Regions from separate parts of the Serratia sp. FDAARGOS_506 genome, predicted to be linked through region 1. Evidence: predicted binding sites of a transcription regulator. Region 1 holds the regulator's gene; each other region holds the start of a gene.
What was found. The regulator CRP, encoded in region 1, controls carbon source genes, mostly activating them, when cyclic AMP is high. The targets are predictions, from matches to a motif close to ATGTGANNNNNNTCACAT.
Positions count from the first base shown of each region.

Region 2: a site for CRP is predicted at 2,269-2,286, ahead of udp (uridine phosphorylase). Genes of this name have one in related genera too.
Region 3: a site for CRP is predicted at 2,527-2,544, ahead of cdd (cytidine deaminase). Genes of this name have one in related genera too.
Region 4: a site for CRP is predicted at 6,009-6,026, ahead of EGY12_RS14440 (ABC-F family ATPase). Genes of this name have one in related genera too.

Region 1 is NZ_CP033831.1:1,141,240-1,149,302, reverse strand. Features, by position in the region: gene EGY12_RS05800 (YccS/YhfK family putative transporter) at 1-1,181, opposite strand, end outside; gene crp (cAMP-activated global transcriptional regulator CRP) at 1,232-1,864, opposite strand; gene EGY12_RS05790 (OsmC family protein) at 2,247-2,654, shown strand; gene EGY12_RS05785 (phosphoribulokinase) at 2,693-3,562, opposite strand; gene EGY12_RS05780 (YheU family protein) at 3,714-3,947, opposite strand; gene EGY12_RS05775 (hydrolase) at 3,944-4,924, opposite strand; gene EGY12_RS05770 (LysE family translocator) at 5,044-5,646, shown strand; gene EGY12_RS05765 (PhzF family phenazine biosynthesis protein) at 5,657-6,439, shown strand; gene tauA (taurine ABC transporter substrate-binding protein) at 6,554-7,549, shown strand; gene tauB (taurine ABC transporter ATP-binding subunit) at 7,559-8,063, shown strand, end outside.
Region 2 is NZ_CP033831.1:1,724,081-1,732,143, reverse strand. Features, by position in the region: gene EGY12_RS08420 (DedA family protein) at 1-392, opposite strand, end outside; gene EGY12_RS08415 (tyrosine-protein phosphatase) at 472-1,254, opposite strand; gene udp (uridine phosphorylase) at 1,384-2,145, opposite strand; gene EGY12_RS08405 (dienelactone hydrolase family protein) at 2,632-3,459, shown strand; gene metE (5-methyltetrahydropteroyltriglutamate--homocysteine S-methyltransferase) at 3,544-5,832, opposite strand; gene metR (HTH-type transcriptional regulator MetR) at 5,923-6,867, shown strand; gene EGY12_RS08390 (carboxylate/amino acid/amine transporter) at 6,904-7,764, opposite strand; gene EGY12_RS08385 (hypothetical protein) at 7,916-8,063, shown strand, end outside.
Region 3 is NZ_CP033831.1:2,985,289-2,993,351, forward strand. Features, by position in the region: gene EGY12_RS14550 (NAD-dependent malic enzyme) at 1-1,363, opposite strand, end outside; gene cdd (cytidine deaminase) at 1,585-2,469, opposite strand; gene EGY12_RS14560 (CidB/LrgB family autolysis modulator) at 2,607-3,302, opposite strand; gene EGY12_RS14565 (CidA/LrgA family protein) at 3,299-3,706, opposite strand; gene EGY12_RS14570 (MFS transporter) at 3,845-5,059, opposite strand; gene EGY12_RS14575 (sugar ABC transporter substrate-binding protein) at 5,191-6,258, opposite strand; gene metG (methionine--tRNA ligase) at 6,481-8,063, opposite strand, start outside.
Region 4 is NZ_CP033831.1:2,956,179-2,964,241, reverse strand. Features, by position in the region: gene EGY12_RS14465 (dipeptide ABC transporter ATP-binding protein) at 1-314, opposite strand, end outside; gene EGY12_RS14460 (isoaspartyl peptidase/L-asparaginase family protein) at 334-1,290, opposite strand; gene EGY12_RS14455 (DUF924 family protein) at 1,648-2,184, opposite strand; gene moeA (molybdopterin molybdotransferase MoeA) at 2,342-3,580, shown strand; gene moeB (molybdopterin-synthase adenylyltransferase MoeB) at 3,583-4,338, shown strand; gene EGY12_RS14440 (ABC-F family ATPase) at 4,391-5,983, opposite strand; gene EGY12_RS14435 (MFS transporter) at 6,678-7,982, shown strand.

The sequences.
Region 1 (8,063 bases):
GTGAGCAGGATCCAGTAAGGTTTCGGCAGGTTGAATACCGCCCCCAGGCTGCTGCCGACCGCCAGCGTGACGCCCAGCCGCGCGGCGTTGCGCAGGGCGGTGGATTTGAACGACAGGTAGCTGACCAGCGCCGGCCAAAACGGCAGGCGGTGCTGGCCGGGCATCAGGTCGCGGCGGTACAGCGGATGCTGGGTGCGCAGCAGGCGGGCGATGCGGCTGAAGTGGTAATAACAAAACTGGCCGACCGGGTTATCGGGATGCTGCGCCGCCATTTTTTCCAGCGCCGCCAGCTCGTGGGCCATGGAGAAGCGCTTCGAATGTTGATGATAGAGAATATCGTGCGCCACCACGCGCAGCCGGCCGGCGATCACCTGAGCATTGCGGCGAATGATCGCTTCGGCCTGGCTCTGTTCCACCAGTTTTTGTACCTCTTCCGGCAGATGGAGGCTGACGGTGATGTGCTCCTGCAGGTCCATCGCCACCTGAAAGGCGCGCTGCAGGCGCTTTTGCTCGAGGTTGTTGGCGTGCGGCAGGAAATTAAGCTGTTGGTACAACAGGCTGATCAGATCCATCACCTTTTGCTGGCGCACCAGCAGCGGCGGCAGCGCGGTTTGCGGATCGGTGTGCTGGGTCAGCAGTGAGTATTTGGCTTCGAAGTAGTCCGCCAATTCCAGATAGAGCTGGCTTAGCGTCTCGCGCATCGGTTGCTCTTTCCACAGCTTGAACCAGAACCAGGTGAATAAGCCGTACCAGGCGGTGCCGATCGCGTACAGCAGCGGCGCCTGCCAGATAGGCACCGTGCCGGCCGTGCTGAGGGCGAATATGGCGGCTACCAGCGCCGCCGGCAACAGCCGGGCGTGCAGCGGGCTGATTTCGCCGGTGACGCCGAGCAGCAGCGCCAGGCCCAGCATCAGCGCCGGCAGCGGCACGTGCCACAGCAGAGCCTGTTGCAGCAGAACGCTGCTGAAGGCGAACAGCGAACCGCCGACGATCAGCCGTTTAAAGAAGCGTTTATGCGGCGTGTCCAGACCGGCGATATTGCAGCAGGCGGGCACGAGGGAGAACATCAGGCCGAGCTGCAGCTGGCCTATCAGCAGGCCGAACAGCACCGGCAGGCACAACACCAGCGTTTGTCGCAGTGCGTAGTTGATTTCCGGGTGGTAGATCAGGCGGCGCCACATGGCAGAGAGCAGGCAAAAAAACGGCGCAGATTGCGCCGTTTCTTCAGGGATTAACGGGTGCCGTAGACGACAATGGTTTTGCCGTGGGCGGAAATCAGGTTTTGATCTTCCAGCATTTTCAGAATACGGCCAACGGTTTCACGCGAGCAGCCGACGATCTGGCCGATCTCCTGACGGGTGATCTTGATCTGCATGCCGTCCGGGTGAGTCATGGCGTCGGGTTGCTTCGCCAGATTCAGCAGGGTTTGCGCGATGCGGCCGGTAACGTCCAGGAAGGCGAGGTTGCCCACTTTTTCGGATGTGACCTGCAGGCGGCTTGCCATCTGTGCGGACAGACGCATCAGGATGTCCGGGTTCACCTGGATAAGCTGGCGGAATTTCTTGTAGGAAATTTCGGCCACTTCACAGGCGGTTTTCGCGCGAACCCAGGCGCTGCGCTCCTGGCCTTCTTCGAACAATCCGAGCTCGCCGATGAAATCCCCCTGGTTAAGGTAGGACAGGATCATCTCTTTACCTTCTTCATCCTTGATCAGCACCGCAACGGAGCCTTTCACGATGTAGTAAAGCGTTTCGGCCTTTTCACCTTGGTGAATCAGCGTACTCTTCGATGGATATTTGTGGATATGGCAATGAGACAGGAACCATTCGAGAGTAGGGTCTGTTTGCGGTTTGCCGAGAACCATTCGCTGTTATCCTCTGTTGTTATCGCTGCCTTGTGTCACAGGGGTCAGAGTTCCCTGTAAAACCCGCCTGTAGCCGCAGTCATGAGCGAGGGCTACCGGCAAGTTTTGAGGCGTGTCATAAAAATACGCTGTCGCTCTAGCATATTAACTTGCCGTAAGCGCTGCAAGCTACATTCTGTTAACATACCGGTAAAGGAGCCTTTCTCTGGGCGTTTCCCTGAAATTCAGTGTCCCGGAAAGATTTATTGCGGCTCTGTTTGTAGCACAGAGTAAGGCGGGTGTCTCGTGTTGTCTCGCTTCAGCATGATTAGCATCAGGTTACGTTGCCTGTTTCTATGCGAAAGCGTACTCTGATTTTAAGAAATCAACCGGAGTGACCAGAATGCAGGCAAGAGTTAAATGGGTGGAAGGGTTAACGTTTTTGGGTGAATCGGCCTCCGGCCATCAGGTGTTGATGGACGGCAACGCCGGCGATAAAGCGCCCAGCCCGATGGAGATGGTGCTGATGTCGGTGGGCGGCTGCAGCGCGATCGACGTGGTGTCCATCCTGCAAAAAGGGCGCAACGACGTGCGCGACTGCGAGGTGAAGCTGACCTCCGAGCGCCGTGAAGAAGCTCCACGGTTGTTCACCCATATCAACCTGCACTTCATCGTTACCGGCCAGGATCTGACCGACAAGATCGTCGAGCGCGCGGTGAACCTGTCAGCGGAGAAATATTGCTCGGTGGCGCTGATGCTCAACAAGGCCGCTACAGTGACCCACAGCTTCGAGATCCGTCAACCGGCGTAATCGAGACGGAGCGCGGCCTGGCGCCGCGCTCAACGCATTTATTCGATCTTCTTGCCTTCCAGCAACCGCTGCACCAGCGGCGCCATGATCAGCTCCATCGCCAGCCCCATCTTGCCACCCGGCACCACTAACGTATTGATGTGCGAGATAAACGAGCCCTGCAGCATCGCCAGCAAATAGGGGAAGTCTATCTGATCCAGCCCGCGGAAGTGGATCACCACGAAGCTTTCGTCCAGTGAGGGAATCGCCTTGGCGGCGAACGGGTTGGAGGTGTCCACCGTCGGCACGCGCTGGAAGTTGATGTGGGTGCGCGAGAACTGCGGCGTGATGTAGTTGATGTAATCTTCCATCGAACGCACCACCGAATCCATCACCGCTTCGCGAGAGTGGCCGCGCTCGCCGGTATCGCGGATCAATTTCTGGATCCACTCCAGGTTGACGATCGGCACCACGCCGACCAGCAGATCGACATGTTTGGCCACGTCATGGTGATCGGTGACAACGCCGCCGTGCAGCCCCTCGTAGAACAGCACGTCGGTCGGCGCCGGCAGCGGCTCCCACGGGGTGAAGGTACCCGGTACCTGATTGTAGGGCACTGCTTCGTCGTAAGTGTGCAGATACTTGCGCGAGCGCCCGGTGCCGTTCTTGCCATAGTCGATAAAGCTCTGCTGCAGCAGGCCGAAGTCGTTGGCCTCGGGGCCGAAATAACTGATGTGTCTGCCCAGATCGCGTGCCTTGCGGATCGCCGCGTCCATTTCCGGCCGGGTGTAGCGATGGAAACTGTCGCCCTCCAGCTCGGCGGCGCGGATGTTGAGCTGTTGGAAGATCTTACGGAACGCCACGCTGGTGGTGGTGGTGCCGGCGCCGCTGGAACCGGTCACCGCGATAACGGGATGTTTGGCAGACATGATGGTTGTCACTCCGTGTTGAATGCGCCGGCGTCGGGGATTATTGTGGCTCTTGTTGACGCTCTCTATCTCTGGGTAAAAATGGCGCGCGCTGGTTTGCAATGCCCCATTGTTACCTGATTTTTTTCGTCAGTCATAGAACCGAACGCCACTAAATTTCTTCCTGCCCGGCGCGGAACTGGCCGCGCGGCATGATGTTGACGCTCTCGTGCAGTTCTGACCACACCAGCACCACTTCGCCGTTTTTCAGCTGGCGGCGCACGTCCTCCACCTTTTGTTCCAGCGAGCGTTCGTGTTCGCCATAGTCGGTGCCTTCGCGCAGTACAAAGGATTCGATCAGGCTGTTCAGGGTGTCGGTTGCCAGTTCTTGCCAGGGAATGATCACGTCGGAATGTCCAGATAAGGGGAAAGCCAGGCCGGAATGCGATGCTCCAGCCACATGTGCGGTTTTTTCAGCGTGCCGCCGACGAAGCCGACGTGGCCGCCGAACTCGGTCAGCTGATATTCGATATTGCGCGGCAGGCCGGCGATGTCGGGGATCACCTCATGGGTCATGAAGGGATCGTCCTTCGCATGGATGATCAGCAGCGGCGTCTGGATAGCCGGCAACAGCGGCAGGGCGCTGCAGCGGCGATAATAGTCGATAGCGTCGCTGAAGCCGTGAATGCGCGAGGTGATGGCGTCGTCGAATTCGCGGATACGGCGCAACCCGTTCAACTGTGACAGCTTGAGCGGCAGAGTGTCCGGGTAGTGTAACAGTTTGCGGGTGGCGTTTTGTTTCAGCTGCCCCAACAGGTAGCGCTGATAAACGCGGGAGAAACCTTTCTCCATGCGGTAGGCGCAGGGCTCCAGCATCAGAGGCGCCGAGACCACCACCGCCGCCTGCAGCAGGCTGTCGGCGCCTTGCTGCGCCAGATAGCAGGCCAGCATATTGCCGCCAAGCGAAACGCCTACCGCTGCGGTCGGCACCTCGCCGTAGCTGTCGCGCAGCCAGCGCAGGAAGAAGCGCGCATCTTCGGTTTCACCGGAGTGGTAGATGCGCTGCTTGCGGTTGGGTACGCCGCTGCAGCCGCGAAAGTGCATCACCACGCCGAGCCAGCCGCGCTCGCGCCAGGCGTTGAGCAAGCCATGCGCGTAGGGGCTGTAGAAGCTGCCTTCCAGGCCGTGGAACAGCACCGCGCGCGGTTTGTCGCGCGCCTGCGCCGGATCTTCGCTCCAGGCGAGATCGACGAAATCGCCGTCGGGCAATTCCAGCCGTTGCCAATGCGGCTTCAATAATACGCGGCGGCGCACCAGCCGCGGCAACAGCGTTTGCAGGTGCGGGTTACTGGCCCCGGTCAGAGGGCGAAAGGTGTTAGGCATAGGCTGAATAAAAATGTTGTGGGCGGCTATTGTGAGATCCCTAGCGCACTGTTAGCTTCAATACCAAGAATTAACAATGATACTGCAAAAAAGCGCCTTGGGTGAGGAGCACCCGTGCCATGGAACCGAGTTTATTCCTTTCGATGTTAGGCTTCCTGTGGGTCGCCGCCATTACCCCCGGCCCCAATAACCTGCTGTTGACCACCTCTGGCGCTAACTTCGGCTTTATGCGATCGCTGTGGTTGATGGTCGGCATCATGCTTGGCATGCAAAGCATTTTGCTGCTGGTGGCCTTTGGCGTCGGCAGCCTGATCCTGGTCTACCCGTCGCTGCACCTGATCCTGAAAATCCTCGGCAGTCTGTACCTGCTGTGGCTGGCATGGAAAGTCGCCACCGCTGCCTATGAGAAACTGGAAACCGACGTGGCGCCGCCGCAGCCGGTGCGGTTATATCAGGGGTGGCTGCTGCAGTTCCTCAACCCGAAAGCCTGGCTGATGGCGCTGGGGGCGGTGGCGAGTTTCAGCCTGGCGGGCGATAAGTACAACGGTTCCATTGCGGCGATCGCGCTGGGCATTTTGGTGGTCAACATCGTCGCCGGCATTATCTGGCTGGCGTTCGGCACCGTGATCGGCCGCCTGCTGCGCAGCAAAAAGGCCTGGGTTATCTTCAACGTTTCCATGGGGTTGTTGACCGCAGCCTGCGTGTTACTGATCTGGCATTAAGGAGCGAACGATGGCGGAAAATTATTATCACGTGGTTGCCTTTACCGGCGAAGGGCTGCGCGGCAACCCGGCCGGGGTTTGCCTGCTGACGCAGCCGCTGCCGGCGGAGCGGCTGCAGGCGATCGCCAACGAGATCGGCCTGCCGGAAACCAGCTTTGTCTGGGATGACGGCGATATGACCGCCATCCGCTGGTTTACCCCGGAACGCGAGGTCGATCTTTGCGGCCACGGCACCCTGGCGGCGGCACATGTGATGTTCAGTGCGGTCAATCCGGCACTGCAGGATATCCGTTTCCGTTCGGCCGGTGGCGAGCTGTTTGTTAAGCGCGATGCGCAGGATGGGGAACGACTGGTGCTCGACTTCCCCGCCCGGCCGCCGCAGAAGGTGGCTGAACCGGCGGGCCTTGCGGCGCTGTTGGGCGTGCAGCCGCAGGAGGTGTGGCAGGCGAAAGCGCTGCTGGTGGTGCTGGAAAACGAGGCGCAGGTGCGCGCGCTGCGGCCGGACATCCCGGCGCTGATCGCGTTGGCCGGGCGTGCGGTGATCGTTACCGCGCCGGGTGACACCGTGGACTTCGTTTCGCGCTATTTCACGCTCGACGGCGGTGAAGATCCGGTCACCGGCTCCGCGCACTGCACGCTGATGCCTTACTGGTCGGCGCGTCTCGGCCGTCATCGGCTGCATGCGCAACAGATCTCGGCGCGCGGCGGTGAATTGTTCTGCGAACTGCAAGGGGATCGCACCCTGCTCGGCGGCTATGCTCATGTGTTCCTGCGCGGAAGTATCGCGCTGTAACCCGCGTTTATATTACTCACTGTAATAAAGAAGACTTTTTTATTCTTTTATCGCTCGCCATCGCTCAGATAAAACTGTCAGCAACTGAACAGATTTTTATCAACGGAGCGGAACATGGCGGGCAAACTCTTTTCCTTACGCAACGCGGCGCTGTTGGCGCTGTCGCTCAGCGCAGCCAGCGCCTACGCGGTGGACGTGACCGTGGCGTACCAGACTTCAGCGGAACCGGCCAAGGTGGCGCAGGCGGAAAACAGCTTCGCCAAACAGTCCGGCGCGACCGTTGACTGGCGTAAGTTCGACAGCGGTTCCAGCGTGCTGCGTGCGCTGGCCTCCGGCGACGTGCAGATCGGCAATATCGGCTCCAGCCCGCTGGCGGTGGCCGCCAGCCAGAAACTCCCCATCGAAGTGTTCCTCATCGCCTCGCAGCTTGGCAGCTCCGAAGCGCTGGTGGTGAAAAATGACATCAAAAGTCCGCAGGATCTGATCGGCAAGCGCATTGCGGTGCCGTTTATCTCCACCACTCACTACAGCCTCCTGGCCTCGCTCAAGCATTGGGGCATCAAGCCTGAGCAGGTGAAAATCCTCAATCTGCAGCCGCCGGCCATCGCCGCCGCCTGGCAGCGCGGCGACATCGACGGCGCTTACGTTTGGGCGCCGGTGGTCAACGAACTGGCCAAACAAGGCAAGGTGTTGACCGACTCTGCGCAGGTGGGCGAGTGGGGCTCGCCAACGCTGGACGTGTGGGTGGTGCGTAAAGACTTTGCCGAAAAACATCCCGACGTGGTGACCGCCTTTGCCGCCAGCGCCCTGCAGGCGCAAAAGGCCTACTTGGCGGCGCCGGAACAGTGGCTGAAAGAGCCTGGCAACCTCAGCACGCTGGCGCGTCTAAGCGGCGTGCCGGAAGCGCAGGTGCCGGAGCTGGTGAAGGGAAACCGTTATCTGCCGGTGGCGGATCAGGTTACCCAGCTCGGGCAGCCGGTGGATAAAGCGATCCGCGATACCGCCGAATTCCTCAAGCAGCAGGGCAAGATCCCGCAGGTCGACAGCGACTACAGCGCTTACGTGACCGACCGTTTTGTGAAACAGGTGCAGGCTGCGCCGCAGTCGTAAGGAAGCAGGATGCTAAACGTCAATCATCTTTCAGCAGAGTATCAGGGGCGGCCCGCGCTGCGTGACGTGTCGTTCCAGATCGCCGCCGGGCAACTGGTGGTGGTGCTCGGCCCGTCGGGCTGCGGCAAGACCACGCTGCTGAATTTGATCGCCGGGTTTATCGAGCCTTCAGCTGGCAGCATCACGCTGGATGGAACGCCCGTTCACGGTCCGAGCGCCGAACGGGGCGTGGTGTTCCAGCATGAGGGCTTACTGCCGTGGCGCAACGTGGTGGACAACGTCGAATTCGGCCTGCAGCTGGCCGGCGTCGGCAAGACGCAGCGTCGCCAGGTGGCGGAGCAGATGCTGCAGCGCGTGGGGCTGGCGGGCTATGAACAGCACTTTATCTGGCAGCTTTCCGGCGGCATGCGTCAACGCGTCGGCATCGCCCGCGCTCTGGCCGCCGATCCACGGCTGTTGTTGTTGGACGAGCCGTTCGGCGCCCTGGACGCGTTCACTCGCGAGCAGATGCAGG
Region 2 (8,063 bases), 580 kb from region 1:
ACCACGGCGCGCAGCGGGCCGAAGAAGCGGCCGATGAAAATACCGAGCACGCCCCAGCGTTCAAAGAACGCGTGGCCGCGCGTCAGCAGCTGCGGATTGCGCGACAGCGGCCACATGTGCGCCACGCGGTCCTGATAGTGATAGCCGATCCAGTAAGAGAGCCAGTCGCCGAAAAACGCCCCGACGGCGGCAGCGGCCCAAATCGGCCAAAAGGCGATGCCACTTTCGCCGATCAACGCACCCAGCGCCAGCAGGATCACCGTGGCCGGCAGCAGCAGCGACAAAAACGCCAGCGACTCGCCGAACGCCAGGAAGAAGATGATGGGAATGGCCCAGCCTTCGTGCTGACGCACGACGTCGCTGACCCAGTTGATAACGTCATTGAGGCTCAATGCGGGGCTCCTGATACGCGATAATTCGCCGCCTAGGATAGGCCGGGGCGAGTTAAACCCCGGCTAAACGCGCGGCGATTTACTCGAGGTAGAACGCCTGCAGCGCTTCGCGCTGGGCTGTGCCCAGGCCGTATTCTGCTTCCAGCCAGCGGTCGGTGGAACCGTATTGCTGACGGATGCAGCCCAACGCCGTCATCAGGAACTCCTCGCGCGCGCTGAGCACGTAGGCGAATTGCTTCAGCGCCGCCGCATTCAGCTTGATGGACAGCTGATCCAGCATCTGCTCGCGGAAAGTGGCCAGCGTGGTTTCGGTCAGCAGATAGTCTTCCAGCACCGTCGCTTCGTCGGCCCCCAGCGCGAACAGCACCAGTGCCGAACCGACCCCGGTGCGATCCTTGCCGACCGCACAGTGCTGCACGATGGCGCCGCCGCCAGGATTACTCAACAACTGCGCCAGCCGCTGATAGGCCGCATTGCCGAACGGCAGGCGGCGATACAGCTCCAGCATGAACGCGCGGGCGTCGAAGGCGGCCAGCGTCTCGTTGGTGAGCTTCTCCAGGTTGGCGTTGACTTCGCTGCTCAGCGGGTTGGCCGGCACATGGTGATAATCGGCGCCATTCCACAAAATATCCGGCTTGGCCTGCACCTCGTCGGCATCGCGGTAGTCCAGCACCGAGCGCACCGGCACGCCGGCGAGAAAGGCGCAGTCGTTTTCCGTCAGCCGCTCGAGGGAGCCGGAGCGGAACAGCAGGCCGCGCTTGATTCGGCGCCCGTCGGCCACGCCGTTGCCGCCGAAGTCGCGGAAATTGATGCCGCCGTCGAGCGGCGCGAGCGAAGGATGAAGCAGGATCTGGGCGGTCATAAACGTCCTCGTTGTTTTTGTTATGACAACGCGCGGCAGCCATCGGCGCAGCGCTGAGGAGTATCACCGTAACAGATTCGCCGCGAATGGAAAAACGGGCCGCGTCGGCGGCCCGTCGGGAGAAGGCAATTACAACAGGCGGCGGGCGGCGTCTACCACGATCTGCACCGCTTTGCTTTCGGTGTTTTTCATGGTTTCGGCGTTCGGGATCTCTTGCTGGGTGCGGTTGACGATCACCCCGGCCACCATGCCGGCACGCAGGCCCTGGCTGGCGCACATGGTCAGCAGCGTGGCAGATTCCATTTCATAGTTCATCACGCCCATCGCCTGCCACTCTTCCATCGAGCCTTTGAAACGGCTAACGACGCGGCCAGAGTAAGTGTCATAACGTTCCTGGCCCGGATAGAAGGTATCGGAAGAGGCAGTGACGCCGATGTGCGTGGTGGCACCGCTGGCCTTGGCCGCTTCCACCAGCGCGGTGGTGCAGGCGAAGTCCGCGACCGCCGGGAACTCCATCGGCGCAAAGTGCAGGCTGGCGCCGTCGAGGCGTACCGCCGCCGTGGTGACCAGCACGTCGCCGACGTTGATGTTCGCCTGAATGGCGCCGGTGGTGCCGATGCGCAGGAAGGTGCGAATGCCCAGCTGCGCCAGCTCTTCCACCGCAATAGAGGTAGACGGGCCGCCGATACCGGTAGAGCAGACGATCACCGCCTTGCCGTCCAGCTCCGCGCGCCAGGTAGTGAATTCACGATGGGAGGCCAGATGCACCGGATTTTCCATCAGCTTGGCAATCTTCTCTACGCGCTGCGGATCGCCCGGCACGATGGCAAGCTGGGCCCCTTGTAAATCGTTCTTGGTGAGGCCGAGATGAAAAACGTCAGACTGAGACATACGAGACTCCTCATGGATCATGTTTATTGGGAGGAACAAAAAAGCACTCTACTGAAAATCGCCGCTTAATTTCGTGACGATAGTCACTATGAAAAGAGAAACAAATTACATGCTACATATTTTTTGTGATTTTTATCACAAAAAACACAATGACATATCCAGAACGCACCGCTCCACCTCAGTCTAGCCGACAAATCTTGCCGCCCTCTGCCCGTTGATTGCCGGCTGAAACTATTTAGCTGAGCGATTCGAAATAACCCCATCTTATCGGTTGCTTAGGGACAAAAAAGCCCTCTAACGCACCTTATGGCACTTACGCGGGCCAAAACGCGTAATAACATGATAAAAAGCGCTTAAAAATGCCGCAAAGCCAGATAATTAGCCGTTTTTTATCGACTTGTCTGAAAGTGCTCCACGCAGCGCCAATAATGGGTAATCTTTCCTATAGTTAATCTCAGCGCTTTTTTCTATTGCACGGAGACCGCAATGAAAACCGAACATGTGATGACATTAGAACAGGCTCAGGGTGGATTCGCCCCAGCCGCCGCGCCGTTGGCCACCTCCGCGATTATCACCGACGAACAGGGCATCCACGCCGGGCAAACGACCATCCCTTCTCAGGGCGACGCGCTACCGGCCTACGTCGCCAAGCCCGCCGACCATAGCGGCCCCTTCCCCATCGTCCTGGTGGTGCAAGAAATCTTCGGCGTTCATGAACATATTCAGGATCTGTGCCGTCGCCTGGCCAAGCAGGGCTATCTGGCGATCGCGCCCGAGCTCTATTTCCGCCAGGGCGACGCCAACGACTACACCGATATCGGCGAGCTGTTCCAGCAGTTGGTCACCAAGGTGCCGGATCGTCAGGTGCTGTCGGATCTGGATCACGCCGCGCACTGGGCTATCCGCCATGGCGGCGACGCCGGCAAGCTGGCGATCACCGGTTTCTGCTGGGGCGGCCGCATCACCTGGCTGTACGCGGCGCACAATCCGCAGTTGAAGGCGGCGGTCGCCTGGTACGGCAAACTGGTCGGCGAGAAAACGCTGAATTCACCGAAGCAGCCGGTCGACGTCGCCACCCACCTGTCGGCGCCGGTGCTGGGGCTGTATGGCGGGCAGGACAGCAGCATCCCGCTGGAGACGGTGGAAACCATGCGTCAGGCGATCCGCGCCGCCAACGCCGAGGCCGAAATCGTGGTGTATCCCGAGGTCGGGCATGCGTTCAACGCCGACTATCGTCCCAGCTACAACGCCGAAGCGGCGCAAGACGGCTGGCAGCGCATGCTGGCGTGGTTCGCCCAGCACGGCGTCAAATAATTTCCCTCGCATAAAAAAGGGCGCCGAAGCGCCCAATCATCACACCAGTAAATCTATAAGCGGCGGTTCATCCGCCGCACAGCATCATGCTTGCTCACGCAGGCGCTGTGCCGCCAATACCATGTTGGCCAGCGACTGCCGGGTTTCCGGCCAGCCACGGGTTTTCAGGCCGCAATCCGGGTTAACCCACAGGCGTTCCGCCGGGATGTTCTGCGCCGCTTTACGCAGCAGCGCCTCAATCCATTCCACACTCGGCACGTTCGGCGAGTGGATATCGTAGACGCCCGGCCCGATTTCGTTCGGGTATTCGAACTCTTTGAAGGCTTCCAGCAGATCCATATCGGAACGCGAGGTCTCGATGGTGATTACATCCGCGTCCAGCGCGGCGATGGAGTCCATGATGTCATTGAATTCGCAATAACACATGTGGGTGTGGATCTGGGTGTCATCCCGCGCCACGGCGGCGTTCAGTTTGAAGGCATCCACCGCCCAGTTCAGGTAGGCGGCCCAGTCGGATTGGCGCAGCGGCAGCCCCTCACGAAGTGCGGGTTCGTCGATCTGGATGATGCCGATGCCGGCTTTTTCCAGATCTTCCACCTCGTCGCGCAGCGCCAGCGCAATCTGCTTGGCAATCACTTCGCGGGTCACATCTTCACGCGGGAACGACCAGCACAGGATGGTCACCGGCCCGGTCAGCATGCCTTTCACCGGCTTGTCGGTCAGCGACTGGGCGAATTTGGCCCATTCGACGGTGATGGCTTCCGGGCGGCTGACATCGCCGATGATGACCGGCGGCTTCACACAGCGGGAACCGTAGCTCTGCACCCAGCCGTTCTGGGTAAACACGAAGCCGTCCAGGTTCTCGCCGAAATATTCCACCATGTCGTTGCGCTCGGCTTCACCGTGCACCAGCACGTCAAGCCCGAGGCGTTCCTGCTCGACGATCGCCTGTTTGATGTGCTCACCGATGCTGGTGCGGTAGTTGTTACCGTCCAAACGGCCCTGTTTGAAGTCCAGACGCAGGCCGCGGATCTCGGTGGTCTGCGGGAACGAACCGATGGTGGTGGTCGGCCAGGCCGGCAGGTTGAAACGCTTGCGCTGCGCCCTGGCGCGCTCGGCGTAAGCGCTGTGGCGTTCACTGTCCTGCGCGGTGATCGCGGCCAGGCGACGCTCAACCTGTGGGTTGTGCACGCGGCTCGACTGACGGCGAGCGCGGATAGGCGCGCTGTAGGCGTCCAGTTCGGCTTGCTTGGCCGCGTCAGGCGCGTTCAGCGCCGAGCTCAACAGCGCCAGCTCGGCGCATTTTTGCAGCGCGAAGGCGAACCAGCTTTTCACTTCTTCGTCCAGACGGCTTTCCACGCTCAGATCGATCGGACTGTGCAGCAGTGAACAGGAGGTGCCGATCCACAGTGGGCGAGTTCCCACCAGCGGCTGAAGACGTTCGAACCAGCGGCTCAGATCGGCGCGCCAGACGTTGCGGCCGTTGATCACCCCCAGCGACAGCAGCCAGTCGTTCGGCAATGCGGCGCTCAGCGCGGCGATATCGTCATGACCGGCGACCAGATCGACGTGCAGCCCCTGTACCGGCAGCGTGCGGACGGTATCGAGGTTGTGACCGACGCTGTCGAAATACGTGGTCAGCAGCAGCTTCACCTGCCCCTGCAGCGCATCGTAAGCCGGTTTGAACGCGTCCAGCCAGGCTTGCGGCAGCTCCAGCACCAGCGCGGGCTCGTCAATTTGCACCCACTCGACGCCGCGTTTCGCCAGCTCGGCCAGCACCTGTTGGTAAACCGGCAGGATATCTTTCAGCAGCGACAGGCGGTCGAACGGCTCGCCCTTCACCTTACCCAGCCACAGATAGGTCACCGGGCCCAGCAGCACCGGCTTGATGCGATGGCCGAGCGCCAGCGCTTCATCCACTTCGTCCAGCAGCTGAGTCCAACCCAGCTTGAACTGCTGGCCTTGCTGGAATTCGGGCACCATGTAGTGGTAGTTGGTGTTGAACCATTTGGTCATTTCCGCCGCGGCCGCCGGCTCGCCGGTCGGTGCGCGGCCACGGCCGATGCGAAACAGCGTGTCCAGATCGATAGAGCCATCCGCATTCTGATGGCGCGCCGGCACGTTGCCCAGCAGCAGGCTGGTGGTCAACACATGATCGTACCAGGCGAAATCGCCGACCGGCACCAAATCCACCCCGGCCTGCTGTTGCTGCTGCCAATGACGAGCGCGCAGCTCGCGGCCAACTGCCAACAGCTCTTCCTGCGTTGAGTTGCCAGCCCAGTAGCTTTCCTGAGCTTTTTTCAGCTCACGTCGCAGCCCAACGCGAGGAAAACCCAGTGTGTGATTCAAAATTGCCATCGTCATATTCCCCATTTAGCCGTCCAGATGTTTACACATCCATAATCAGCAGGTACTGTATTAACCACAAGCGCAATTTATTCACTGTCAATGTGAAGGACTCTCATGATCGAACTGAAACATTTACGGACGCTGCAGGCCCTGCGCAACAGCGGTTCGCTGGCAGGGGCGGCGGCCCAACTTCATCAGACGCAGTCTGCCCTGTCGCACCAGTTCAGCGATCTTGAGCAACGTCTGGGCTTCAAGCTGTTCGTGCGCAAGAGTCAACCGCTGCGCTTCACCGCCCAGGGCGAGATCCTGCTGCAGCTGGCGGAACAGGTTCTGCCGCAGATCCAGCAGGCGCTGCAGGCCTGCCACGAGCCGCACCAGACCACGCTGCGCATCGCCATCGAATGCCACAGCTGCATTCAGTGGCTGACGCCGGCGCTGGACAACTTCCGCCGGCGTTTCCCGCAGGTGGTGATGGACTTCACCTCCGGTGTCACTTTCGATCCGCAGCCGGCCTTGCAACAGGGCGAGCTGGATCTGGTGATGACGTCGGATATTCTGCCGCGCAGCGGCCTGCACTATTCGCCGATGTTCGATTTCGAGGTGCGCCTGGTGCTGGCGCCAGATCATCCGCTGGCCGGCAAAACGCACATTGAGCCGGAAGATCTGAGCGATGAAACGCTGTTGATTTACCCGGTGCAACGCCAGCGGCTGGATATCTGGCGGCATTTCCTGCAGCCGGCGGGCGTTAGCCCGGCGTTGAAGAACGTCGATAACACGCTGCTGCTGATCCAGATGGTATCGGCGCGAATGGGGATTGCAGCGCTGCCGCACTGGGTGGTGGAGAGTTTCGAACAGCAGGGGCTGGTGGTGACCAAAACCCTGGGTGACGGCCTGTGGAGCCGCCTGTACGCCGCCGTGCGCGACGGTGAACAGCGCCAGGCAGTGACCGAAGCCTTTATCCGCTCGGCCCGCCAGCACGCCTGCGATCATCTGCCGTTTGTGCGCGACGCCGCACGCCCTGGCGCGACCGGCGCCAAAGCGTTGGCGGCCGGCGTATAAACTTTCGGGCCCCCCGGGCCGGGGTGGCCCGCCCGCTTAGCCGAGCTGTTTCGGCGCCACCCAGCGGCGATGCACCCACAGCGAAGCGACGATCACCGCCCCGCCGATGATAAAGCTCGGCCAATGCGGCTGCTGTTGCCAGATGGCCAGGTTGACCAACAACCCGGCCGGCACATGCATATTGTTCATGATACCGAGCGTGCCGGCATCCACCTGCGTCGCGCCGTAGTTCCACATGAAATAGCCCAGCCCCGACGCCACCACACCCAGCCAGATCAGCACGCCCCACTGCAGATTGGTGGTCGGCAGCTGCTGCGGATTGCCCCACAGGAACCAGGCCACCACCGCCACCGTCGCCGCCCCCAGGTAGAACCAGGAAAATGCAGTGTGCTGCGGCAAGGGGTGCACTTCCATCAGGCGCTTATAGCCGACCATGCCGATGGCGAAGCTGATGTTCGCCGCCTGCACCAACAGCAGCCCCCACCAGAAATGTTCGCTCAGCTGGTGATAGCGGATAATTGCCGCGCCCAGCACCGCCAGCAGCGCGCTGAAGACATAGCCCCAACGCAGGCGTCGGCCGCTCAGCAGGTCGTAAATCAGCGTGATGTACAGCGGCGTCAGCACGGTGAACAGCAGGAATTCCGGCACCGTCAGGTACAGATAGGCGCGGAAGCTGAACAGGTACATGATGCCCAGCTGGAAGGCGCCCACCAGCATATACAGCAGGATCACCTTGAGCTTGATATTGCGCCAGCGCAGAAACGGCAGAAACACCAGCGCCGCCAGCCCGATGCGCACCAGCGCCGAGAACCCGCTGTCGACATGGCCCGCCAGATACTCACCGATCAGGCTGAAAGAAAACGCCCACAGAATGGTGGTTATAACCAAAAGCAGCACGATGGGTTCACCCTAAAAAAACCGAAAGGGCGATTGTAACGGAAGATGCGCACCGCGGTGGCGAAAAGGCGGTTTACATATGAACAAAAGATAAACTACCAGCAAAATTTCACCGCTGGGTTAGGCTTAATAAAAAGGCGAGGTAACCATCATGAAAACTTCTCATATCCTGTTCGTCCTGCTGTGGCTGCCCGGCCTGGCTGCGGCGGCCAACGGCGTGACCGATCTGCGTTCACAGCAGCAGTTTCTCAACCAAAACAGCCAGCAGGCCCAGCAACAGCGCCTGTTGAACAATCGGC
Region 3 (8,063 bases), 1.8 Mb from region 1:
GCTGCTCTTTATAGCTTACCGGCGCGAACGGGCTGCCGGTCGCCACCAGGGCGGCGCCGTCGGTCCAGTTGATGATGTCTTCCGGACGGGCTTCCACGCGCGAGGTCGGGTTGGACAGCGGCATCACGATAGGGCGTTCGCAGTGCTTGTGCATTTCGCGGATCAGCTCTTCGGTAAACAGCCCCGGCTGGCCGGACACGCCGATCAGAATGGTCGGCTTGGCGTTGCGCACCACGTCCAGCAGCGAGATGGCGTCGCTGGCGGTTTCCCAACCGGTCAGGTTGTCGCTCTTTTGTACCAGCTTGCTCTGGAAATCGAGCAGGTTCGGCAGTTTGTCGGTCAGCAGGCCGAAGCGGTCGACCATGAATACGCGGGCGCGCGCTTCGTCTTCGCTCAAACCTTCGGACTTCATTTGCGCGATAATTTGCTCGGCAATGCCGCAGCCGGCGGAACCGGCGCCGAGGAAGGTGACGGTCTGATCGCGCAGCTGGCTGCCGGCGGCGCGGCTGGCGGCGATCAGGCTGCCGAGGGTGACCGCGGCGGTGCCCTGAATGTCATCGTTGAAGCAGCAGATCTCGTCGCGGTAGCGGTTCAGCAGCGGGGTAGCGTTGTTCTGCGCGAAGTCTTCGAACTGCAGCAGAACGTTCGGCCAGCGGCGTTTGACCGCCTGAATAAACTCTTCGACGAAGGCGTGGTACTCCTCGCCGGAGATGCGCGGATGGCGCCAGCCCATGTACAGCGGATCGTTGAGCCGCTGCGGGTTGTTGGTACCGACGTCCAGCACCACCGGCAGCGTGTAGGCTGGGCTGATGCCGCCGCAGGCGGTGTACAGCGACAGCTTGCCGATGGGGATACCCATGCCGCCGATACCCTGGTCACCGAGGCCGAGGATACGCTCGCCGTCGGTGACTACGATCACCTTGACGTTCTGTTTGGTGGCATTCTGCAGCATGTCATCGATGCGATCGCGGTTCGGATAGGAGATGAACAGCCCGCGCGCGCGGCGATAGATATCGGAGAAGTGCTCGCAGGCCTCGCCGACGGTCGGGGTGTAGATGATCGGCATCATCTCGCTCAAATGCGAGTCCAGCAGGCGGTAGAACAGGGTTTCGTTGGTGTCTTGGATGTTGCGCAGATAGATGTGCTTGTCGTTATCGTTCTTGAAATCCTGATACTGACGGTAGGCACGTTCCACCTGTTCTTCGATGGTTTCCACCGCTTCCGGCAGCAAACCATGCAGGTTGAAGTGGCTACGTTCTTCCTCGGTGAAAGCGCTGCCTTTGTTCAGCAGCGGAAATTCCAGCAGAATCGGGCCGGCGTAAGGGATGTAGAGCGGGCGTTTGCTTTCGTATTCTAGTTCCATCAGTTTTACTCTTCACGTATCAGATAACTTTATTGCCGACGATCCTAAGAGATAAAGAGAAGATGTACAGCATTTGTTGCCAGATGATGAACCAGGTTGGCGTAATTATCGACAATCAAATGATTTTTTAACTAAAGAAAGTGTCTCTGGCGGCGTCGGGGCATTGTATTTGGCGGGTGGGGCTGTTAATGGCGGAACCCGGTGGCTCCGCCGTTGCGCATTCAGAAGGTGGCGCGGCTGACGTTCTGGCAGCCCAGTGCCGCCAGCGTGGCGCGGGTGGCGTCCCACTGGCTGAGGATTGCCTCCTGTGGCTCGACCAGCACGGCGCGGCGGATGTTCAGGCAATCGCCGCCGGAGATGTTCAGCAGGATCAGCGCGGCCTGCAGCGGCGGCAGGCTCGGATTGAAGGCGGCGTTTTCCGCATAGCGACCGGCGTAGAGGTTACCGTCCTGCGTTTCCAGCGCCACGCCGCTGTGGGCGTTGCTGTACGGCGCGTGGCTCTGATTGGCCGCCGCCAGCGCCGCCTGCGTCAGCGTATCGTCCAGCGTCAATCGGTGACCGTGATCGACCTTGTCCATCAGCAGCGAAGCGATATCCAGATCTTTCGGGCCGAAGGCGTCCGGCAGATAGTCCGCCAGCGTGGCCGGTGCGCGGCCCGGCAGACGGATCTGCAGCTCGCCGCCGCTGTTCAGTTCATTCATAAACTGACGGCAGTGGCCGCACGGCGTGTAGTTGACGGTGACCGAGGCCAGCGCCGGTTCACCGCGCAGCCAGGCATGGGTAACTGCACATTGTTCCGCATGCACCGTTTGCTGCAGCGGCGCGCCGCTGAATTCCATATTGGCGCCGAAATAGAGGTTGCCACTGTGCCCGCGCGCGATGGCGCCGACGTGGAAGTGCGATATCGGGGTTAACGAGCAGGCCGCCGCCAGCGGCAGCAAAGCGAATGCCAGCGCATCATCGTCCAGCCCGCAGCCTGTGCGGATTGCCGCCGCTTGCTCGGCCGTGAACATCGCCGGGAAGTCAGGCGCGTCCAAATAGGGCAGCAGGGCGGATTGCAGTGTCGCGGGCAGTGCGCTGAAAGCGGTATGAAAACGCGGATGCATAGAAAGTCTCTCTACAGGTTAACGGGATAACATTCTAGGCAGGCCGGAGATATTAAAGTGTGATAAATGTCTCTTAATTGATGAAATCAATGCAATGAGATACATAAATGCGAGATGTATCGCAAGTTTTACCCTGTTCAACCGAACAGGTGCAGCAGTACCGGGAACAGGAACGGTGCCAACAGCGAGGTGATGATGCCGCAGATCACCAGCGCCAGCGAGCCGAAAGCACCTTCCTGGTAGTCCATCTCCGCGCAGCGTGCGGTGCCCAGCGCGTGGGATGCTGTGCCCATCGCCAGACCGCGCGCCGAGTGGGTGGTGATTTTCAACAGGTTGAACAGCGTATGGCCGAACACGGCGCCGAGGATACCAACGAAAATGACACAGACCGCGCTGATCGCCGGAATGCCACCGAGCGAGTCCGCAACGGCCATGGCGATCGGCGTAGTGACCGATTTTGGCAGGATAGAGGCGGCGATTTCCGGCGTGGCGCCCAGCCACAGAGCGATGGCACCGCCGCTGATCATGGCGGTCAGGCTGCCGATGAAGCACACCGCGATAATCGACTTCCAGCGTGCGCGGATCTGGTGCAGCTGTTCATACAGTGGGAACGCCAGCGCGACGACCGCCGGCTGCAGCAGATCGTTGAGGATTTTGCTGCCCTGAAAGTAGCGCTCATAGGAAATGCCGGTGAACAGCAGCAGCGGAATGATCACCGCCATGGAAACCAGCAGCGGGTTGAGCAGCGGCATGTTCAGCTTGCGCGCCAGCCAGCGCGCGGCGAAATAGACCGCCAGCGTCAGCGGCAGCGACCACCAGATTTCATGGATCATTTTTTGCCCTCCGTGTCGCCGGGCTTGCCGGAGATGCGGCGCTCGCGATGAAAATAGTGTGAGGTATAGCCGACCACCACCAGCACCATCAGCGTGCTGATCAGGCAAGAGATGACCAGTGGGCCCAGATGCGCGACGATCTGATCGTAGTATTTCATCACCCCGACGCCGATCGGCACGAACAGCAGCACCATGTAGCGGATCAGCAAATGACAGCCGGGTTTAACCCATTTGGCCGGCATAATCTGGGTAGAGAGCAGGGCGAACAGCAGCAGCATACCGAGGATGCTACCGGGAATGGCGAACGGCAGCAGCGCCGCCAGCGCATTGCCGACGAACAGACAAAGGTAGATGAGGAGCAGGGCTCTCAGGTATTTCCAGCACAGTGTGAGCACGTTGGCCATTGTCTTTTCCCGTTTAACCGATGCATTCATCATACAATTAAACTGTGAGCCATGCCACAGATCGAACCATGAATTCTCGCTATGAGTGCCATGCCCGATCGGCGGGTTGACAGCCCGCAATGGCTACTACGCGCGGGTTCAGCGCGTATCTTCGGCGGTTGCCGCCGCGTGTTCTGCCAGCCGGTGGCCGAGGAAGAAAAACAGCAGGCTGAGCAGCGCGGCGACGATCAGCATCACGAACATCAACGGCGGCGCGGCATAGCTGAGCAGCACCCCGCACAGCACCGGGTTGATGGCGCCGCCCAGCGCGCTGAGGTTCTGTACCCCATAGTAACTGCCTTTCAGGTGCGGCGGCGCGATAAAGTCGATGAACATGTATTCCACTGGGATAACGATGATTTCGCCGAGGGTAAACACCGCCATCGCCGCCAGCCACAGCCAGACCGCCTGGCCGGCCATCATAAAGCCGAGCAGACCGACGATGAAAAACAGCGTGCCCAGCGCCAGCCAGCGCAGCATATTTTCCTGACGCATGCCGCGGCTGAGCAGGTATTGCAGGGCGATGACGATACCGGCGTTGACGATCATCACCAGCCCGATGATTTTGTAGGCAAACTCGGCGCTGGAGACGGTGATCAGGTACTGCGACAGATAGCCGGTGAACTGACCGAACACGACGGCGCCCAGGGTACTGCCGAGGGTGAAGTAGATCAGCCGCCGATCGCTGCGCAGGATAGTCAGCGTCTGGCGGAAGTTGGGGAGCGCTGCGGGTGTGGTGGCGGCTGGCGTTGCGCGCTGTTCCCGGCCGCGCAAACGCAGGCTGAGTGCCGCCACCGTCGCCAGCGCCAACCCGCCCGACAGGTAAAACGGCAGCAGCGGGCTAAGCCCGGCCACCAGAACGCCGAGCGCAGAACCGATCGCCCAGCCGACGTTGACCAGCGTGTAGTTGATTGAAAAAGCCTTGATACGCTGCTCGACCGGCAGCCAGTCGGCGAAGCAGGCCTTAATGGTGATGCTTAGCACCGAATAACAGGTGTGCAGGATCGCCAGCACCACGATCACGCCGCCGGGGCGCGGGATCCAGGGAAGGGCGAAGAAGCTCAGCGCAAACAATAAAATCGACAGCAGGATCAGGCGGTTCTTGCTGAATTTGTCCACCAGATAGCCGCCGTACAGGCTGGCAAGGATGCCGAGGGTCAGGCTGACGCCCAGGATCACGCCCACGCTCTTTGGCAGCAGTTGGAAATGCTCGGTGAGATAAATGGTGATAAACGGCAGCGTGACGCCGCGGCCGATGGTCAACACCAGCGAGCTGGCCAGCAGTACGTTGATCAGCGAGGGGAATCCCTTCATGCGAAGCCTGTGTATGCATACAGTTATTGGGCAATGCAGATAACATAGCGCATTTTGGCGAGGACGGAAGGGGGAAGCCGAAAATTAGTTTAAAAACAGAGGCTGCGTCGGCAGCCTCGTCAAAAACAGCATTATTTACCGTGTTCGGCCTGCAGCGTGGCGAACCACGGCTGTACGAAGTCGCTGCTGCTGCCCCAGCCGGGGATGATCTTCGCCAGCCCGGCGACGTTGACCGGCCCCGGCTGCGCCAGCAACAGCGCCTGCGGAATGACCGTCGCTTTGAACTGATAGCTGTCCGGTGTGCTTTCCCCGGCGATCTTGTTGGCCACCAGGCGCAGGTTGACTGCGCCGATAAGTTTCGGATCCACCGCCACGCTGACTTGCCACGGGCTGCCGGCTTCGCGCATCAGTTGCAAGTCCTGGTTGGAGATATCGATGCTGTACAGCTTGATCTCGGTGCGGCCGTTCTCTTTCAATGCCTTGTAAGCACCTTGGGTGAAGGCGTCCCAGGTGCCCCAGATGGCGTCGATCTTGCCTTTCGGGTATTTCGCCAACACCGCGCCCACCTTGTTGGCGGTATCACCCTGTACGTCGGAGGAGACGGCGCCGATCGATTCCAGCTCGTGAATGCCCGGATGTTGTTTCAGCAGCTGCTGATAGGCGGCCTGGCGGCGTTCCATCGGCGGGAAGCCGGCTACCCAGAGTTTGATGATGTTGGCCTGGCCGTTGAAATCCTTCACCAACTGGCCGAAGGAGGCGTTGGCCAGCGAAGCGTCGTCCTGCTGCGAGACGGTGACGCCGGGAACGCTGCCGTTAACGTCGGTATCGAAAGCTGCGACGGCGATGCCGGCCGCCGCGATGCGTTTAACCAGATCGGTGGAATAGGGGGCCCGTCCCTGCGAGAGAATGATGCCGTCATATTTCTGGCTGATAGCCTGGTTGACGAAGTCCTGGAAGCGCGCGTCGTCGCCGTTGCTGAGGAAAGTGTCCACCTTGAAGCCCAGCTTGCGTCCTTCCTGAATGGCGCCCGCCAAAAATTGTGTGGTGTTATCATCGGATCCGAGGTTACGGATCACCGCGATGCGTACCGGCCCCTGATGTTGGGCGATGGCGATCGGTACGGCGGCATTTTCCGCCGCCTGCAGCGGCAGGGCGGACAGCAGGCAGAGGGCGAGCAGCGAAGTCTTGAGGTTTTTCATTATTATAGGCTCCAAAAAAGCGGGGAAACGATCCCGGTGAAGGTCTGTTATAGCAGTCTTTCTATCTGGACGTCTATTTGTTGTTGCGGAGCATCATAGCGGGATGCGGCGGGCGAGGGAATCAGAGCGGTTATGACTTTTTCTTACTGTTTATAACGTTGGGTTTGAGACCATAAAAAAGGGCCGAGCAAGCTCGACCCTCGATGTTACGCGCTGACGCGATTACTTGACCTGCATACCAGGCTGTGCACCGCTGTCCGGGCTCAGCAAGAAGATCTCTTTCCCGCCAGGGCCCGCCGCCATCACCATGCCTTCCGAAACACCGAAGCGCATTTTGCGCGGCGCCAGGTTGGCGACCATGATGGTCAGGCGGCCTTCCAGCGCTTTCGGATCCGGGTAAGCGGAGCGAATGCCGGAGAAGATCTGGCGCGATTCACCGCCCAGATCCAACTGTAGCTTCAGCAGTTTGTCGGAGCCTTCGACAAAGTCGGCGCTCTTGATCAGAGCGATGCGCATGTCTACCTTGGCGAAGTCGTCGAAGGTGATGGTTTCCTGAATAGGATCGTCGGCCAATGGACCGGTCACCGGTTTGGCGGCGGCCATGTCTTCCTTCGAGGCGTTGACCATCTCGCTGACCTTGTCCAGATCGATGCGGTTGAACAGCGCCTTGAATGCGTTTACCTGATGGCCCAGCAGCGGTTGCGGGATCGCGTCCCAGCTCAGCTCGGCGTTCAGGAACGCTTCGGCGCGTTCGGTCAGCGAAGGCAGCACCGGCTTCAGGTAGGTCATCAGCACGCGGAACAGGTTGATACCCATCGAGCAGATGGCCTGCAGATCGGCGTCGCGGCCTTCTTCCTTCGCCACCACCCACGGAGCCTGCTCATCCACATAGCGGTTGGCCAGATCGGCCAGCGCCATGATTTCGCGGATGGCGCGGCTGAACTCGCGGCTGGCGTAAGCTTCGGCGATGCTCTGAGCCGCGTCGACGAAGGTCTGGTACAGCGCCGGATCGGCCAGGCTGTCGGCCAGTTTGCCGCCGAAGCGCTTGTTGATAAAGCCGGCGTTGCGCGAGGCCAGGTTCACCACCTTGTTGACGATATCGGCGTTTACGCGCTGCACGAAATCTTCCAGATTGAGATCGATGTCATCAATGCGTGAAGAGAGTTTGGCGGCGTAGTAATAGCGCAGGCAGTCGGCGTCCAGATGCTGCAGGTAGGTGCCGGCTTTGATGAAGGTGCCGCGCGACTTGGACATTTTGGCGCCGTTCACCGTCACGTAGCCGTGCACGAACAGGTTGGTCGGTTTGCGGAAGTTGCTGCCTTCCAGCATCGCCGGCCAGAACAGGCTGTGGAAGTAGACGATATCCTTGCCGATAAAGTGATACAGCTCGGTGGTGGCGTCTTTGCGCCAGAATTCGTCGAAGTTCAGATCGCCGCGCTTGTCGCACAGGTTCTTGAAGGAGCCCATGTAGCCGATCGGCGCATCCAGCCAGACGTAGAAGTATTTGCCCGGCGCATCCGGGATCTCGAAGCCGAAGTAAGGCGCATCGCGGGAGATGTCCCACTGCTGCAGGCCGGATTCGAACCACTCCTGCATCTTGTTCGCCACCTGTTCTTGCAGCGCGCCGGAGCGCGTCCACGCCTGCAGCATTTCGCTGAAGGCCGGCAGGTCGAAGAAGAAGTGCTCGGAGTCGCGCATCACCGGTGTCGCGCCGGAAACCACGGACTTCGGATCGATCAGTTCCGTCGGGCTGTAGGTGGCGCCGCACACTTCGCAGTTGTCGCCGTACTGATCGGGCGATTTGC
Region 4 (8,063 bases), 1.8 Mb from region 1:
CTCTGTGAGGCGCGCGCCAGATCGAGCAGCGCGCCGTCGCGCCGGCGCAGCGTCATGGCGCCGCCGACAATGCGCCCGCCGCCCTGCTCCACCAGCCGCATCAGTCCCAGCGAAGTCACCGATTTGCCGGAGCCGGACTCACCGACGATCGCCAGCGTCTCGCCGCGATCAAGATCGAAGGACAGGTTGCGCACTGCTTCCACGACGCCGTCCGATTGAGAAAAGCTGATGCTTAGATCGCGCACCGTCAGCACCCGCTGCGGCGGCAATGACGGCCCGACGTTGGCGACGGGTCGAAGTGAAACATCGGTCATGCACCCTCCCGGTGAACGCTTAGCGATAAATCCCGACGGACGGCGCATCGCCGACATAACCAAAACCGCGATACATCCCCTCGCAGTTGAACGGCAGCGCGATATTGCCATAGCGATCGACGGCGATCATGCCGCCGCTGCCGCCCAATGCCGGCAACTTCTCCATCACCACCCGATCGCTGGCCGCCTGCAGACTGAGGCCGCCATATTCGATCAGGGCAGAGACGTCATAAGCCGCCACGCCGCGCATGAAGATTTCGCCGGTGCCGGTGCTGGAGACTGCCACCGTGGCGTTGTTGGCATAGCAGCCGGCGCCGATAATCGGCGTGTCACCGACCCGCCCGGCCTGCTTGTTGGTCATGCCGCCAGTGGAAGTGGCAGCGGCGAGGTTGCCCAGCGCATCGAGCGCCACCGCACCGACGGTGCCGAATTTGCGATCGGGATCGAGCGGATCGCCGGCCTGCGCCGCGCCGTCGTGATCGAGCAATACCCGGCCCTGCTCCGCTTGGGCGCGATGCAGCTGATCGAAACGTTCCTGGGTAAAGAAGAAATCGGGAGCGACCATTTCCAGGCCGTGGGCTGCGGCAAACTTCTCGGCGCCTTCGGCGGCAAACAGCACGTGTTCGCTGTTTTCCAGCACCGCGCGCGCCGCCAGCACCGGGTTGCGGATACGGCTGACGCCGGCGACGGCGCCGGCATCGCAGGTACGGCCGTCCATCACGCAGGCATCCAGCTCGTGGGTGCCCTGATGGGTAAACACCGAGCCTTTGCCGGCGTTGAACAACGGGCACTCTTCGAGCAACCGCACCGCTTCGGTCACCGCGTCCAGCGCGCTGCCCCCCTGTGCCAGTACCGCCTGCCCGGCGGCCACGATCTCGGACAGCGCCTGAATATACTGCCGTTCTTTTTCCGCACTCAGCGCCGTTCGGGTAATTGCGCCCGCGCCGCCATGAATGGCAATCACTGGTTTGCTCATTTGCCTGACACCCTGTGTTAATCCCGCCGTTGCGCAGCGAACAAGCTGAGCGCGGTATCATTATTATTCAGTCTTTTTCGACTCTATTTAGTCCTACAGTGGAAGTACAGCATAACGTCCACGCCCCGCTTTTAGCGTAGCGCGCTTAGACCATTTCGCACCTTGAAATAGCTTATTGGAATAAAAACAGCAGGTTATAAAAAAGGCAAACCGCTGAACGTACGGCCGAGATTATTGGTAATTTCGCGTGCGGAAATAGCGACATGGTGTAATGAAATAAACGTTCGCGCTGAATAACGCTTATTATGGCGCCCGGCCTGCTGTTTTTTCCCCGGCCGGGCGCAGATGATCCAACGATTAAAAGCCCGATCCAGGCTGCTGTAAAAAGGCCTCTTCTTCCGGCGTGCTGGTGCGCCCCAATATTGCGTTGCGATGTGGGTAGCGGCCAAAACGATCGATAATCGCCTTATGGCGCAGCTCGAACTCCAGCTGGTCACCGTTATTGAGCTCCGTGTACAGCACCAGCGCCTGTTGGTGGATCAGCGGCGATTCCGAATGCATAAACGGCAGATAAAGGAAGCCGCGCTGCTCGCGGCTCAGCCGTTCGCACTCGCCGCTGCGGATCGCCTCCTGCGCCAGGATCAGCGCCATGCCGTCGCAGGCGAACGACTGAGGCGTGCCGCGGAACAGGTTGCGGCTGAACTGATCGAGCACGATCACCTCCGCCAAGCGCCCTTCGATGGTGTCGCGCCAGTGTGCCAGCTCGCCCGCCGCCGCCGCCCGCCAGATTTCGCCGAAACGGCTGTGCAGCAGACGATCGAAATCATCATCCTTTTTAAACCACATGACCGGTTCGATCTCGTCAAACCAAAACTCGATAACCTGTTTATGCATGCCTTTTCTCCTCTGTTTTACGCAGTTTATACCCGTTCGCCCCGGCGCCGCAGTACGAAAGATGGCAGGCATAAGCCGTTCTCCCCCTCGGCGTTCTCTGCCATAATACCCGCACTTTGTCGCTACTTTAGCGCACCCTGATTACGGAGTTCCCCTTATGGATCATTGCCATACTTCCGATCTCATTTCCCTGGAGCAAGCGCTGGAAAAAATGCTCGGGCAGATCGCCCCGCTGCAGCAGACCGAATCCATCGCCCTGACCGCCGCCGCCGGTCGCATCACCGCCGCACCGGTAGTCTCGCCGCTCGACGTGCCACCGTTCGCCAACTCGGCGATGGACGGCTATGCAGTGCGCCTCGCCGATCTGGCGGCCAATGCGCCGCTGCCTGTCGCCGGTAAGGCCTTCGCCGGCGCGCCGTTCGACGGCCAATGGCCGGCCAACAGCTGCGTGCGCATCATGACCGGCGCACCGATCCCGACGGGTGCGGAGGCGGTTGTCATGCAGGAGCAGGCCGAGGTGAGCGACCTGGGCGTGCGTTTTACCGCACCGGTTGAAGCCGGCCAGAATATCCGTCTGGCGGGCGAAGACATTCGCCGTGGCGCGAGCGTGTTGCCGGCCGGCGTGAAGCTGGGCGCCGCGCAGCTGCCGCTGCTGGCCTCGCTTGGCGTCGCCGAGGTGCAGGTAATGCGTAAGCTGAAGGTGGCGGTGTTCTCCACCGGCGACGAACTGCAGCCGGTCGGCCAGCCGCTGCAGGCGGGCCAAATCTACGACACCAACCGTTTCGCGGTGCGCCTGATGCTGGAACAACTGGGCTGCGAGGTGCTCGATCTCGGCATTATCCGCGACGATCGCGATGCGCTGCGCGCCGCTTTCGAGCGGGCGGACAGCCAGGCCGACGTGGTGATCAGCAGCGGTGGCGTCTCGGTCGGCGAGGCCGACTACACCAAACAGATGCTCGACGAGCTGGGTCAGGTCAGTTTCTGGAAGCTGGCGATCAAACCCGGCAAACCCTTCGCCTTCGGCAAACTGGGCCACGCCTGGTTCTGCGGCCTGCCGGGCAACCCGGTTTCCGCCGCTCTGACCTTCTACCAACTGGTGCAACCGCTGTTGGCGAAGCTGGCCGGCCACAGCGACTGGCGCCTGCCGCCGCGCCTGCGCGCGCGCGCATTGACGCCGCTGAAGAAATCGCCGGGCCGCCTCGATTTCCAGCGCGGCGTGTTCAGCAGCAACGCCGCAGGCGAACTGGAGGTCAGCACTACCGGCCACCAGGGCTCACACGTATTCAGCTCCTACAGCCAGGGCAACTGTTTTATCGTGCTGGAGCGCGAACGCGGTTCAGTGGCGGTGGGTGAAACGGTGGAAATCGAACCGTTCAACGCCCTGCTGAGGAGCTGAACATGCTGCCGGAATTGACCGACGCCGAAGCGCTGCGCTACAACCGCCAGATCGTGCTGCGCGGCTTTGACTTCGACGGCCAGGAGAAGCTGAAGGCCGCCCGCGTGCTGATCGCCGGGTTGGGTGGGCTGGGCTGTGCCGCCGCGCCTTACCTGGCGGCGGCCGGCGTCGGCCATCTGGTGCTGGTGGATTTCGACACCGTCTCGCTCTCCAACCTGCAGCGCCAGATCCTGCACCGCGACGATCGCATCGGCCAGAGCAAAGTCGCCTCAGCCAAACGGGAACTGAGCGCCATCAATCCGCATATCCGCATCGACGCGATCGACGGCCGTCTGGAAGATGACGCGATCGCGGCAGAGATCGCCGCCTGCGATCTGGTGCTGGACTGCACCGACAACGTGGCGGCGCGCGACGCCCTGAACCGCCAGTGCCACGCACAGCGCAAGCCGCTGGTTTCCGGCGCGGCGATCCGCATGGAAGGCCAGCTCAGCGTGTTCACTTATCAGCCGGGCGAGCCCTGCTACCGCTGCCTGAGCCGGCTGTTCGGCGACAGCGCCCTCACCTGCGTCGAAGCAGGCGTGATGGCGCCGCTGGTCGGCACTATCGGTACCCTGCAGGCGATGGAAGCCATCAAGCTGCTGGCCGACTACGGTCAGCCGCTGCGCGGCAAGCTGTTGATGTTCGATGCAATGAGCATGCAATTCCGCGAGATGAAGCTGCCGAAGGATCCGCACTGCGAGGTGTGCGGCGGGGAATAACGGATACAAAAAAGGGCGGGATAATTCCCGCCCTGATGCGTTGCCACGAGGGTTACACGATGCCCTGGCTGCGCAGATAGTCTTCGTAGTTGCCGGTAAAGTCGATCACCTTGTTCGGGGTGATTTCCAGAATGCGCGTCGCCAGCGAGCTGACGAACTCACGGTCGTGGGAGACGAAGATCAGCGTGCCTTCGTACATCTCCAGCGCCATGTTCAGCGATTCGATGGATTCCATATCCAGGTGGTTGGTCGGTTCGTCCATCACCAGAATATTCGGGCGCTGCATCATCAGCTTGCCGAACAGCATGCGGCCCTTCTCACCACCGGACAGCACCTTCACTTTCTTCTTGATGTCGTCCTGGCTGAACAGCAAACGGCCCAGCACGCTGCGCACCGCCTGCTCGTCGTCTTTTTCCTGCTTCCACTGACTCATCCAGTCGAACACGGTCAGGGTATCGTCGAACTCGTATTCGTGATCCTGCGCGTAGTAACCGATACGGGCGTTTTCCGACCACTTCACGGTGCCGCTGTCCGGCTGCGCGTCGCCCACCAGCGTTTTCAGCAGGGTGGTTTTACCGATGCCGTTGGCGCCCAGCACCGCAACCTTCTCACCCACTTCCACCATCAGGTTCAGCTTGCTGAACAGCGGGCCGTTGTCGAAGCCCTTGGTGAGCGCTTCCACTTCCAGCGCGTTACGGAACAGCTTCTTGTCCTGATCGAAACGGATGAACGGGTTCTGGCGGCTGGAGGCCTTCACTTCTTCCAGCTGGATCTTGTCGATCTGGCGGGCACGCGAGGTGGCCTGCTTGGATTTGGAGGCGTTGGCGCTGAAGCGGCTGACAAACGATTGCAGCTCGTTGATCTGCGCCTTCTTCTTGGCGTTGTCGGCCAGCAGACGTTCACGCGCCTGGGTGGCGGCGGTCATGTATTCGTCGTAGTTGCCCGGATAGACGCGCAGCTCGCCGTAGTCCAGATCCGCCATGTGGGTGCAGACCATGTTCAGGAAGTGACGGTCGTGCGAGATGATGATCATGGTGCTGTTGCGTTCGTTCAGCACCTGCTCCAGCCAGCGAATGGTATCGATGTCCAGGTTGTTGGTCGGTTCGTCGAGCAGCAGAATTTCCGGATCGGAGAACAGCGCCTGCGCCAGCAACACGCGCAGCTTCCAACCCGGCGCGATTTCGCTCATCGGGCCATAGTGCTGTTCCACCGGAATGCCGACGCCCAGCAGCAGTTCGCCGGCGCGCGCTTCGGCAGTGTAACCGTCCATCTCGCCGTAGGCCACCTCCAGATCGGCCACTTTATAGCCGTCTTCTTCGCTCATCTCCGCCATGGCGTAGATGCGGTCGCGCTCTTCCTTCACCGCCCACAGTTCGGTGTGGCCCATGATCACGGTGTCCAGCACGCTGTATTGTTCGAAGGCGAACTGATCCTGACGCAGTTTACCCAGGCGCTCGTTCGGATCGAGGAACACGTTGCCGCCGGTCGGCGCCAAATCGCCGCCGAGGATTTTCATAAAGGTGGACTTGCCGCAGCCGTTGGCGCCGATCAGGCCATAACGGTTGCCGCCGCCGAATTTGACAGAGATGTTTTCAAACAACGGCTTGCTGCCGAACTGCATGGTGATGTTGTTGGTGCTTAACACAGCGCTCGCTCTTTATACATAGGGAATGTGATTTGGCGCGCATTATGCCACAACGGGGTTCAGAGATCGCGGGAAGTTTTGGTGACATTTTAAGCGGTGAGGGCCAATAACTCATACCTGCGTTGAATAACGCTGCTCAAAGTGATGAGGAGACTACAGGCAGCAAGCCGTACAATATTTGAAACTAATTCACCAAATATATTAATTAACAGTATTAATTAAAATAAAAAATTAATTTCCCCCTTCGCCAAATATCGTTCCGATAACGAATAAAACGCGCCCATTCACCTCTTTAGGTAATCATTATGCAGTCAAGGCATATTTATTTAATCCTCCCTATTTCCTACTATCGCCACATATTATGCTATACACGACATTTTGTGATCGCCTTCTTAAATACCTCGAATCTTTAGATGATTAATGCGCCACAGCTCACTAAATAAAAATTAAACAAACTGCCCACAAAAAGATAAAAAACAAATAAAAACAGTAAAATACAGACAAAAAGAAAAATCAAACTGCCATTCATCCGTTAGTTGTCCTCATATTGCATATGATTGTACATACAAGTATATGTAAACGTGGCGTTGCCATTTTGTTGGCGTTTCGGATCTCGGTTATCGCCGGCTCGGACAATACCAACCTGGCCAGAAAACAATAACAACACACCGTCCACCTATCGCGAGAGACAACGATGAACACTGCAGAAAATGCATTGCCCAAAAGCCAAACGGCGGAGAAAGGCGCGGTAAATTACAAAGTGATTGTCGGCGCCAGCCTGGGCAACGGCCTGGAGATTTTCGATTTCACCGTATACAGCTTCTTTGCCGCCATTATCGGCAAGCTCTATTTTCCCAGCGACAGCGCCTACGGCTCTTTGTTGATGTCAGTCGCGGTGTTTGGCGTCGGCTTTATCATGCGCCCGCTGGGCAGCATGGTGCTGGGTGCCTATGCCGATCGGGTCGGCCGCAAGGCCGCCATGCTGATGACTATCGTCTTGATGGGGATCGGCACCGCCCTCATCGCCTTCTCGCCGACCCATGCGCAAATCGGCGTTCTGGCGCCGGTGTTGATCGTGGTCGGCCGTTTGATTCAGGGCTTCGCCGCCGGCGGTGAAGTGGGCTCGGCCACCACGCTGCTGCTGGAATCGGCCGGCGCCAACCAGCGCGGCTTCTTTGTCAGCTGGCAAGCGATCAGCCAAGGCGTCAGCGCTCTGCTCGGCGCCTCTTGCGGCCTGGCGCTCACCTATTTTCTGCCGGAAGACGCGCTGTATGCCTGGGGTTGGCGCGTGCCGTTCATCATAGGCCTGTTGATCATTCCCGTCGGCGTGTATATCCGTAAGCATCTGGAAGAGACCCATGGCGGCGAACAACCGAATCCCGCGCAACCGCCGCTGAATCCGGTATGGGATCTGCTGAGCAACCATGCCAAAGACCTGTTGCTGGGGGTGTTGATCATCATGTCCGGTACCGTGATGGTCTATGTGGTGCTGCTGTATATGCCGACCTACATGATGCAGACCTACCACATTGCCGGCCCGACAGCTTATCTGTTCAGCTGCATCGCCTCTGTGGTGCAGATCGTGGCGGTCTATTGCGCCGGGCGCTATGTTGATCGGATACAGAATTACAAAAGACCGCTGCTGTTCTCCATCTTTGCGGCGCTGATCCTGATTTACCCGACCTTTTGGTTCCTCAGTACCACGCAAACTCTGTGGTTGGCGATCGTTTTCCGCATCCTGCTTATCGGCGCGCTGGGGATCAATATGCTGTCGAGCACCATGCTGATCGTCTCGGCACTGCCGCGCCGCGTGCGTGCCACCGGCACCTCGATGATCTACGCCTTTGGCGTGACGCTGTTCGGCGGCTCGGCACAGCTGATCGTCACCTGGTTGCTGGATGTCAGCGGCAACCCGCTGGCGCCGGCCTGGTACGTAACCGGCATGTTGACCGTCAGCCTGATAGCCACTCTGCTGTTCCGGGAGCGCCACACCGAGTAACGTACCGTTCAGTACCGATTCTGCCGCAGGTGATAACTTCGTCAGAAGTGAGAAGGCATTATCACCTGCGGGCACACGCTC